DNA from 3 places in the Streptomyces sp. NPDC102283 genome. Region 2 is predicted to be linked to each of the others. Evidence: predicted binding sites of a transcription regulator. Region 2 holds the regulator's gene; each other region holds the start of a gene.
The links. The regulator HrcA, encoded in region 2, represses chaperone genes, less so after heat shock. The targets are predictions, from matches to a motif close to TTNGCACTCNGNNNNNCNGAGTGCNAA.
Positions count from the first base shown of each region.

Region 1: groL (chaperonin GroEL) is a predicted target of HrcA. The motif match lies at 1,792-1,818, and genes of this name have one in related genera.
Region 3: groES (co-chaperone GroES) is a predicted target of HrcA. The motif match lies at 1,963-1,989, and genes of this name have one in related genera.

Region 1 is NZ_JBIWLQ010000018.1:158,161-161,433, forward strand. Features, by position in the region: gene thrC (threonine synthase) at 1-659, shown strand, start outside; gene ACIRJT_RS30125 (MoaD/ThiS family protein) at 688-966, shown strand; gene ACIRJT_RS30130 (cold-shock protein) at 1,409-1,615, shown strand; gene groL (chaperonin GroEL) at 1,982-3,273, shown strand, end outside.
Region 2 is NZ_JBIWLQ010000011.1:94,677-97,949, forward strand. Features, by position in the region: gene ACIRJT_RS22340 (DUF3097 domain-containing protein) at 1-616, opposite strand, end outside; gene ACIRJT_RS22345 (MBL fold metallo-hydrolase) at 651-1,454, opposite strand; gene hrcA (heat-inducible transcriptional repressor HrcA) at 1,619-2,635, shown strand; gene dnaJ (molecular chaperone DnaJ) at 2,636-3,273, shown strand, end outside.
Region 3 is NZ_JBIWLQ010000001.1:455,215-458,487, forward strand. Features, by position in the region: gene ACIRJT_RS02325 (methyltransferase domain-containing protein) at 1-783, opposite strand, end outside; gene ACIRJT_RS02330 (polysaccharide deacetylase family protein) at 945-1,868, shown strand; gene groES (co-chaperone GroES) at 2,146-2,454, shown strand; gene groL (chaperonin GroEL) at 2,553-3,273, shown strand, end outside.

The DNA of each region.
Region 1 (3,273 bases), on a different contig from region 2:
ACCCGCTCGGCGAGGGCTGGGGCTTCGTCAACGTCAACCTGCGCCCGTACTACGGCGAGGGCTCCAAGACGCTGGCGTACGAGATCTGCGAGCAGCTCGGCTGGCGGCTGCCCGACCAGATCGTCATCCCGATCGCGTCCGGCTCCCAGCTCACGAAGATCGACAAGGGCTTCCAGGAGCTGATCAAGCTCGGCCTCGTCGAGGACCGCCCGTACAAGATCTTCGGCGCCCAGGCCGAGGGCTGCTCCCCGGTCTCCGCCGCCTTCAAGGCGGGCCACGACGTGGTGCGCCCGCAGAAGCCGAACACCATCGCCAAGTCGCTGGCCATCGGCAACCCCGCGGACGGCCCGTACGTCCTGGACATCGCCCGCCGCACCGGCGGCGCGGTGGAGGACGTGACCGACGAGCAGGTCGTCGACGCGATCAAGCTGCTGGCGCGCACCGAGGGCATCTTCGGCGAGACGGCGGGCGGCGTGACGCTCGGCGTGACGAAGAAGCTCGTCGAGGCGGGCGTCATCGACCCGGCGCTCACCACCGTCGTCCTGAACACCGGCGACGGGCTCAAGACGCTGGACGCGGTCTCCGCGACCTCGCAGGCCACGGCCACCATCAAGCCGAGCCTGGACGCGTTCCGCGCCGCGGGCCTCGCCGCCGGCTGATCACCAGAGACTCAGGAAGGCACCCACCATGAGCGTCAAGGTCCGTATCCCCACCATCCTCCGTACGTACACGGGCGGCCAGGCCGAGGTCCCGGCGGAGGGCGCCAAGCTCTCCGAGGTCATCGAGTCGCTGGAGAAGGACCACCCGGGCATCGCGGCCCGCGTCCTGGACGACCAGGGCAAGCTGCGCCGCTTCGTCAACGTGTACGTCAACGACGACGACGTGCGCTTCGAGGGCGGCCTGGACGCGGCCACGCCGGACGGCGCGGGCGTCTCGATCATCCCCGCGGTCGCCGGCGGCTGCTGAACCGCCGGGGCCGCTCCACGGCGGCCCACCGCACCTCTGTGTGACCACAGTTGCCCCCTCCGCGAGAGAAGCGGAGGGGGCAATTCTGTATGGTTGAGCACGGTACAGTTGGGGAAGCCCCGTCCGCTGCCCGTGCCGCCCGCATATGAGAATGCGCCCGGTCCCGATAAGAAGCAGCCAAAGTGCGTGAACCTCTTGCGGCATAAGTACCCTTTGCCTGGCCCGACTTGCCCGGAAAACTCATCAAACCCGCATATTCGCGTGTTCTTCGATGCCCAGAATTCTCGTCCGATTGACCTGTTGCAGAGGGCAGTTGGGCGGATACATTCGGCCGCGGTCGACGCGCTGCGGCGCCGCGCACCCTCTCCTGTCGGAGGGTGAGTTCCGACCCGGGCCCGCGAAGTGCGGTCCCGTGCAAGGGCCAGTAATAGGGGAGTTAGGCATGGCTCAGGGCACCGTCAAGTGGTTCAACGCGGAGAAGGGGTACGGCTTCATCGCGGTCGACGGTGGTGCGGATGTTTTCGTCCACTACAGCGCGATCCAGATGGACGGGTACCGCACCCTCGAAGAGGGTCAGCGAGTTGAATTCGAGATCTCGCAGGGCCAGAAGGGGCCCCAGGCCGACATGGTCAAGCTCGCCGTCGGCTGAGCTCGGCGCGGTCGTCCGACGACACTACTCACGCACGCAGGGCCCGGCTCCCGGATCAGGGGACCGGGCCCTCCGTGCGTCCCGGCGGCCCTGCCGGGAGGTGCGCCGCCGTCCACATCCGGTGCGTGCCGCTGTCGTATTCGACGCGCCCCGCTGTCCACATCCGGAGAGGGACGCTTGCACTCGCAGGGGTCGAGTGCTAATCATTGGCGTTAGCACTCTCCAGGTGAGAGTGACAGAAACTTGGACCGGGCCGGTGAGGCCCGCAGGCGTGGTGGGGCAAGGAACCACCACGCAGGCAGGCCGTCCGTCGCGGGCGCCTCTCGGTCCGGAGAAATCCACCCCTGTCCGGGAGGACCACTTCACATGGCCAAGATCATCGCGTTCGACGAGGAGGCACGGCGCGGTCTCGAGCGCGGGATGAACCAGCTCGCCGACGCCGTCAAGGTCACCCTCGGCCCCAAGGGCCGTAACGTCGTCCTCGAGAAGAAGTGGGGCGCGCCCACGATCACCAACGATGGTGTTTCCATCGCCAAGGAGATCGAGCTCGAGGACCCGTACGAGAAGATCGGTGCGGAGCTGGTCAAGGAGGTCGCCAAGAAGACGGACGACGTCGCCGGCGACGGTACGACCACCGCCACCGTTCTGGCTCAGGCTCTCGTCCGCGAGGGTCTGCGCAACGTCGCCGCAGGCGCCAACCCGATGGCCCTCAAGCGGGGCATCGAGAAGGCCGTCGAGGCCGTCTCCGCCGCTCTGCTGGAGCAGGCCAAGGACGTGGAGACCAAGGAGCAGATCGCTTCGACCGCCTCCATCTCCGCCGCCGACACCGAGATCGGCGCCAAGATCGCCGAGGCGATGGACAAGGTCGGCAAGGAAGGCGTCATCACCGTCGAGGAGTCCCAGACCTTCGGTCTGGAGCTTGAGCTCACCGAGGGTATGCGCTTCGACAAGGGCTACATCTCGGCGTACTTCGCGACCGACATGGAGCGTATGGAGGCGTCGCTCGACGACCCGTACATCCTGATCGTCAACTCGAAGATCGCCAGCGTCAAGGACCTCATCCCGCTGCTGGAGAAGGTCATGCAGTCGGGCAAGCCCCTGCTGATCATCGCCGAGGACGTCGAGGGCGAGGCGCTCTCCACCCTGGTCGTCAACAAGATCAAGGGCACGTTCAAGTCCGTCGCCGTCAAGGCTCCGGGCTTCGGCGACCGCCGCAAGGCCATGCTCGCGGACATCGCCATCCTCACCGGTGGCACCGTGATCTCCGAGGAGGTCGGTCTCAAGCTGGAGAACGCCGGCCTGGACCTGCTCGGCCGTGCCCGCAAGGTCGTCATCACCAAGGACGAGACCACGATCGTCGACGGCGCCGGTGACAGCGACCAGGTTCAGGGTCGCGTCAACCAGATCCGTGCCGAGATCGAGAACTCCGACTCGGACTACGACCGCGAGAAGCTCCAGGAGCGTCTGGCGAAGCTGGCCGGCGGCGTGGCCGTCATCAAGGCCGGCGCCGCCACCGAGGTGGAGCTCAAGGAGCGCAAGCACCGCATCGAGGACGCGGTGCGCAACGCCAAGGCCGCCGTCGAGGAGGGCATCGTCGCCGGTGGTGGCGTGGCTCTGCTCCAGGCCTCGGCCGTCTTCGAGAAGCTCGACCTCACGGG
Region 2 (3,273 bases):
ACGGCTTCACCGCCTCCCACACGTCGATGTACGGGTGACCCACCACCAGCACATGCGCGCCGGTCACCCGCTCGGCGATCCGGGACTCCTTGGAGCCGGGCACCAGATGGTCCACCAGCACCCCCAGCCGGGCGTCGGGCCCCGGCGCGAACTCGCCGACGATCGCCGGAAGGTCGTCCACGCCCTCCAGGTACTCCACGACCACGCCCTCGATACGCAGGTCGTCGCCCCACACCCGCTCCACCAGCTCCGCGTCGTGCCGGCCCTCCACATAGATCCGCCCGGCCCGCGCCACCCTGGCCCGCGCCCCGGGCACCGCCACCGAACCGGAGGCCGTACGGGTGGGACGCACCGGGCCGCCGGGGCCCGGGCGCACCAGCGTGACGACCTTGCCCTCCAGCAGGAAGCCGCGCGGCTCCATCGGGAACACCCGGTGCTTGCCGAAGCGGTCCTCCAGGGTCACCGTCGGCCCCTGGGCCGTCTTCTCGCAGCGGATCACCGCCCCGCAGAAGCCGGAGGAGACCTCCTCCACGACCAGATCGGGCTCGGCGGGCACCTCGGGCACGGGGGCGGACCTCTTCCACGGCGGGGTCAGGTCCGGCTGGTAGCTGCGCATGGCACGACGATATTCGCCGTACCGGCGTCAGGGCTCATCCCACGTCGAGTCCAGCGTCGAGGGCCACGTCGGGCCCCCCGTCGCGTACCGCGCCGGGTGCCGCGTCGAGGTCCACCGCGAAGCGCTCCGCCAGCGACGCCCGCTGCGCCCGGACGAACGCCGCGTCCACCACCGCGCCGTGCCCCGGTACGTAACGAGCGCTCTCGCCGCCCAGCGCCAGCAGCCTCTCCAGCGCGGCCGGCCAGCGCGAGGTGATCGCGTCCCGGCCCGCCTGCGGCTCGCCCGACTCCTCGACCAGGTCGCCGCAGAACACCACCGGAGGCTCGCCCTCCGTGCCCGGCACCAGCGCCGCGAGGTCATGGCCGCTGTGCCCGGGGCCCACGTTCGCCAGCAGCACCTGACGGCCGCCGCCCAGGTCGAGCGTCCAGTCGCCGCACACCTCGTGGTGCGGGACCACCAGCGTGTCCGCCGACCGGGCCGCCTCGCCCTCCGGCACCCCGTGGCGCACCGCCGACGCGCACAGGCTCTCCGCCCCGCCGCGCAGCAGGGCCACGACGCCGACGGCCCCGTACACCTGGGCCCCGGCGAACGCGGCGGTGCCCAGCACATGGTCGAAGTGCGGATGGCTCAGTGCGATATGCGTCACCCTCCGCCCGAGCAGCGCCTCGGCCTGCCGTCGCAGCTCGACGCCCTCGCGCAGCGTGGAGCCGGTGTCGTACAGCAACGCGCCGTCCTCCCCGGCGACCAGCGCGGCGGTGGCGTCCCAGCCCGGGAGGCGCCGCCTGCCGATACCGTTGCCCAACCGCTCCCAGCCGAAGTCTTCCCAAGCGACGTCCATACCACGACGCTATCGGCAACGACCTGCGCGGTCTCGTGGAGGCGTGGCCGGCCGCCCTTGCCCCCGCCCCACCTCACCCCCGTACACTGACTGCGGGGATTGCTGGCACTCGAACGCACCGAGTGCCAGACAGACACCGGGAAACACAGCTGGAGGTGTGCGCGATGCTCAGCGAACGCAGACTCGAAGTGCTGCGCGCCATCGTCCAGGACTATGTCGGCACCGAGGAGCCCGTCGGCTCCAAGGCGCTGACCGAGCGGCACCGGCTGGGGGTTTCCCCGGCCACCGTCCGCAACGACATGGCGGTGCTGGAGGACGAGGGCTTCATCGCCCAGCCGCACACGAGCGCGGGACGCATCCCGACCGACAAGGGCTACCGCCTCTTCGTCGACAAGCTCGCCGGCGTCAAGCCGCTGTCCTCGCCCGAGCGCCGGGCCATCCAGAACTTTCTCGACGGCGCGGTCGACCTCGACGACGTGGTCGGCCGGACGGTGCGGCTGCTCGCGCAGCTGACCCGGCAGGTCGCCGTCGTGCAGTACCCCTCGCTGACCCGCTCGACGGTGCGGCACGTGGAACTGCTGGCGCTCGCCCCCGCCCGGCTGATGCTCGTCCTGATCACGGACACCGGCCGGGTGGAACAGCGTATGATCGACTGCCCTGCGCCGTTCGGCGAGGCATCGCTCGCGGATCTGCGGGCCCGGCTCAACAGCCGGGTCGTCGGACGCCGCTTCGCGGATGTCCCGCAGTTGGTGCAGGAGCTGCCGGAATCCTTCGACAGCGAGGACCGAGGGACGGTTTCCACGGTCCTTTCCACCCTCCTCGAAACACTGGTCGAGGAGACGGAGGAGCGGCTGATGATCGGCGGCACCTCCAACCTCACCCGCTTCGGACACGACTTCCCGGTGATGATCCGGCCGGTGCTGGAAGCACTGGAAGAACAGGTCGTCCTGCTGAAGCTGCTCGGTGAGGCCACGGACTCCGGCATGACCGTACGGATCGGGCACGAGAACGCCCACGAGGGGCTCAACTCCACGTCCGTCGTCGCGGTCGGCTACGGTTCGGGCGACGAGGCAGTCGCCAAACTCGGCGTGGTCGGACCGACCCGCATGGACTACCCCGGAACGATGGGAGCGGTACGCGCAGTGGCACGTTACGTCGGACAGATCCTGGCGGAGTCGTAAGTGGCCACGGACTACTACGCCGTACTCGGCGTGCGCCGCGACGCATCTCAGGACGAGATCAAGAAGGCATTCCGTCGGCTCGCCCGCGAGCTGCACCCGGATGTCAACCCGGACCCGAAGACCCAGGAGCGGTTCAAGGAGATCAACGCCGCTTACGAGGTGCTCTCGGACCCGCAGAAGAAGCAGGTCTACGACCTCGGCGGCGACCCCCTCTCCGCCAGTGGCGGCGGCGGTGGCGCGGGCGGATTCGGAGCCGGCGGCTTCGGCAACTTCTCCGACATCATGGACGCGTTCTTCGGCAACGCCGGGCAGCGCGGGCCTCGTTCGCGGACCCGGCGGGGCCAGGACGCCATGATCCGGCTGGAGATCGACCTCAACGAGGCGGCCTTCGGCACCACCAAGGACATCCAGGTCGACACGGCCGTCGTCTGCAACACCTGCAGCGGCGAGGGCGCGGCCCCCGGCACGTCCGCCCAGACCTGTGACATGTGCCGCGGCCGCGGCGAGGTCTCGCAGGTCACCCGGTCCTTCCTGGGCCAGGTCATGACCTCGCGGCCCTGCCCGCAGTGCCAGGGGTTCGGCACGGTCGTGCCCACCCCGTGCCCGGAGTGCGCCGGCGACGGCCGCATCCGATCGCG
Region 3 (3,273 bases), on a different contig from region 2:
GAACGCGCCGGGCGCGAAGCCCTCTCCGTACCAGAGCACCGCCTCCTTCACGTCGCCGCCGTCCGAGATCCACTCGGCCTCCGCCTCCGGGCCGATCGCCTCGTGCGGGACGCCCGGCGCGATCTTCAACGCCGCCCTCGGGGCCTTCAGCGCGGCGGCCGCCGCCCAGGACAGCGGCGGTGAGTACGCCTCCGGATCGAAGATCCTGCCCCGTCCGCCCCGCCGTGCCGGGTCCACGAAGACCGCGTCGTACGGGGCGGTGTCGATCTCCGTGACGTCGGCGCACCGCACCTCGATCAGGCCCGCCAGGCCGAGCGCCTCGGCGTTGGCGCGGGCCACCTCGGCCGTCAGCGGGTCGCGGTCCACGGCCAGGACGGAGATTCCGGCGCGGGCCAGGGCGAGGGCGTCGCCGCCGATGCCGCAGCACAGGTCGGCCACGCTCCGCACGCCGAGCCCGGCGAACCGCGCGGCGCGGTGGGCGGCGACCGAGGTGCGGGTGGCCTGCTCGACCCCGTTGGGCGTGAAGTACATCCGGTAGGCGTCCTCGGCCCCGAACTTGGCCACCGCCCGCTGCCGCAGCCGGGCCTGGCCCAGGGCCGCCGACACCAGCTCCGCCGGGTGCGTGCGGCGCAGCCGGGTCGCGGTGGCCAGCTCGTCCGTGGGGTCGTGGTCGCGCAGCTCGGCCAGCAGCTGCTCGCCCTCGGGGGTGCGCAGCGCCGCGAAGGCGGCGCGGGCGGGGTCGTCGTCCGGGGTGGAGGGGGTCGTCGCGTTCACCCGGTCCATTGTGGCCGGTGCGCGGGGTGCCGCTTCCCGCGTCGCCGAGGGTCGCTGTGGGCCGGCCGGGGGACGGGGCCGGTCCGCTCGCGGTGTCGGGGCGGGAGGCGGGCCGACGGCTGGCAGGATGCGGCGCCATGCAGCTAGTACGACAAAACGAAAAATCAGCCATGAAGTGGCACAGGCCGGGCACCGTCGTGCTGGCGGCCCTGCTGGCCGCCGCCGTCGCCTCCGGGTGCGCGGCGGAGGCGGGCGGCGGCGGAGCGGGAGCTCCCGGCGGGCCCGCGAAGCCCGCCGCAGGCCGGCCGGCCGGGGACGCTCCGAAGGCCGGGCCCGCCCGCGCCATGGACACCTACGCCGAGGCGCTCAGGAAGAAGCAGGCCGCACGGGCCGTCGCCGCGAAGAAGTGGGGACTCGCCAAGACCCCGCTCGCGCCCCCCGAGCCGCCGAAGGTGAAGCCGCGCGTCACCACCCGCAAGGGCTTCGAGGTCCGGGACGACGCCGGGCTGCCGCCCGTCTTCACCACCGTCCCGACCAAGGAGAAGATCGTCTTCCTGACGATGGACGACGGGGCGGAGAAGGACCCCGAACTGCTGCGGATGATGACCGAACTCGACATCCCGTACAGCGCGTTCCTCAGTGACTACGTCACCAACGACGACTACGGCTACTTCAGGAAGATGCAGAAGCGCGGGGTGACGATCAGCAACCACACGCTCAACCACCGCTATCTGCCCGGCCTCTCCCGCGCCGAGCAGAAGCGGGAGGTCTGCGGCCAGCAGGAGAAGATCCTCAAGCACTACGGGAAGCGGCCCACCCTCTTCCGCCCGCCCTACGGCAACTACAACCGCGACACCCTCGTCGTCGCCAAGTCCTGCGGGATCACCGCCGTGCCCCTGTGGTCCTCCGAGGCCTTCCCCGATCACATGGAGTGGCGCGAGTGGGACCGGGACCTGCACCCGGGCGACATCGTCCTCACCCACTTCCGGGGCGAGGAGGACTGGAAGGGCTCGATGCCCGACATGATCCGCCGGGTCATGAAGACCATCACCGACAAGGGATACGCGGTGGCGAAGCTGGAGGACTACGTCTGACCCGTGCCGCCGTACGGAACGTCACGCTCCACCCCGACGTTGTCCGGACGGTGATCCGACGGGGCCCCGATCGAGACGGCGCGAGGGTGGTGAATTGGCACTCCGCTTGACCGAGTGCTAATCGCGGTCATAGTCTCGGTGCTGGCACTCCCCCCTGGAGAGTGCCAGCAGCACTCTGCGCGACAGGACAGGTCCGGCACCCGCGACGACGGGCCGGTCAGGTCGCCGCCCACAGACTGTTAAACCCCGTGAGATCTCCGAAGGGGGAGACCGGATCGTGTCGACCACCAGCTCCAAGGTTGCGATCAAGCCGCTCGAGGACCGCATTGTGGTCCAGCCGCTCGACGCCGAGCAGACCACGGCTTCCGGCCTGGTCATTCCGGACACCGCGAAGGAGAAGCCCCAGGAGGGCGTCGTCCTCGCCGTGGGCCCGGGCCGCTTCGAGAACGGCGAGCGGCTTCCGCTCGACGTCAAGACCGGCGACGTCGTCCTGTACAGCAAGTACGGCGGCACCGAGGTGAAGTACAACGGCGAGGAGTACCTCGTCCTCTCGGCCCGCGACGTTCTCGCGATCGTCGAGAAGTAATTCACCCACGTTTGCTTGTGTTCTGCGCCCCTGGCCCCCTGCGAAATAACTAGCCGGGCGGCGAGGGGCGCAGTTCATTTTGAGAGGGAACACAGCCCATGGCGAAGATTCTGAAGTTCGACGAGGACGCCCGTCGCGCCCTTGAGCGCGGCGTCAACAAGCTTGCCGACACGGTCAAGGTGACGATCGGCCCCAAGGGCCGCAACGTCGTCATCGACAAGAAGTTCGGCGCTCCCACCATCACCAACGACGGTGTCACCATCGCGCGTGAGGTCGAGCTCGACGACCCGTACGAGAACCTCGGCGCCCAGCTCGTCAAGGAGGTGGCGACCAAGACCAACGACGTAGCGGGTGACGGCACCACCACCGCGACCGTGCTGGCCCAGGCGCTCGTCCGCGAGGGTCTGCGCAACGTCGCCGCCGGCGCCTCCCCGGCCGCCCTGAAGAAGGGCATCGACGCCGCGGTCAAGGCCGTGTCCGAGGAACTCCTCGCGACCGCCCGCCCGATCGACGACAAGTCCGACATCGCCGCCGTGGCCGCGCTCTCCGCGCAGGACACCCAGGTCGGCGAGCTCATCGCGGACGCGATGGACAAGGTCGGCAAGGACGGTGTCATCACCGTCGAGGAGTCCAACACCTTCGGTCTGGACCTGGAGTTCACCGAGGGCATGGCCTTCGACAAGGGCTACCTGTCCCCGTACATGGTGTCCGACCAGGAGCGTATGGAGGCCGTCCTCGACGACCCGTACATCCTGATCCACCAGGGCAAGATCGGCTCCATCCAGGAGCTGCTCCCGCTCCTGGAGAAGGTCATCCAGG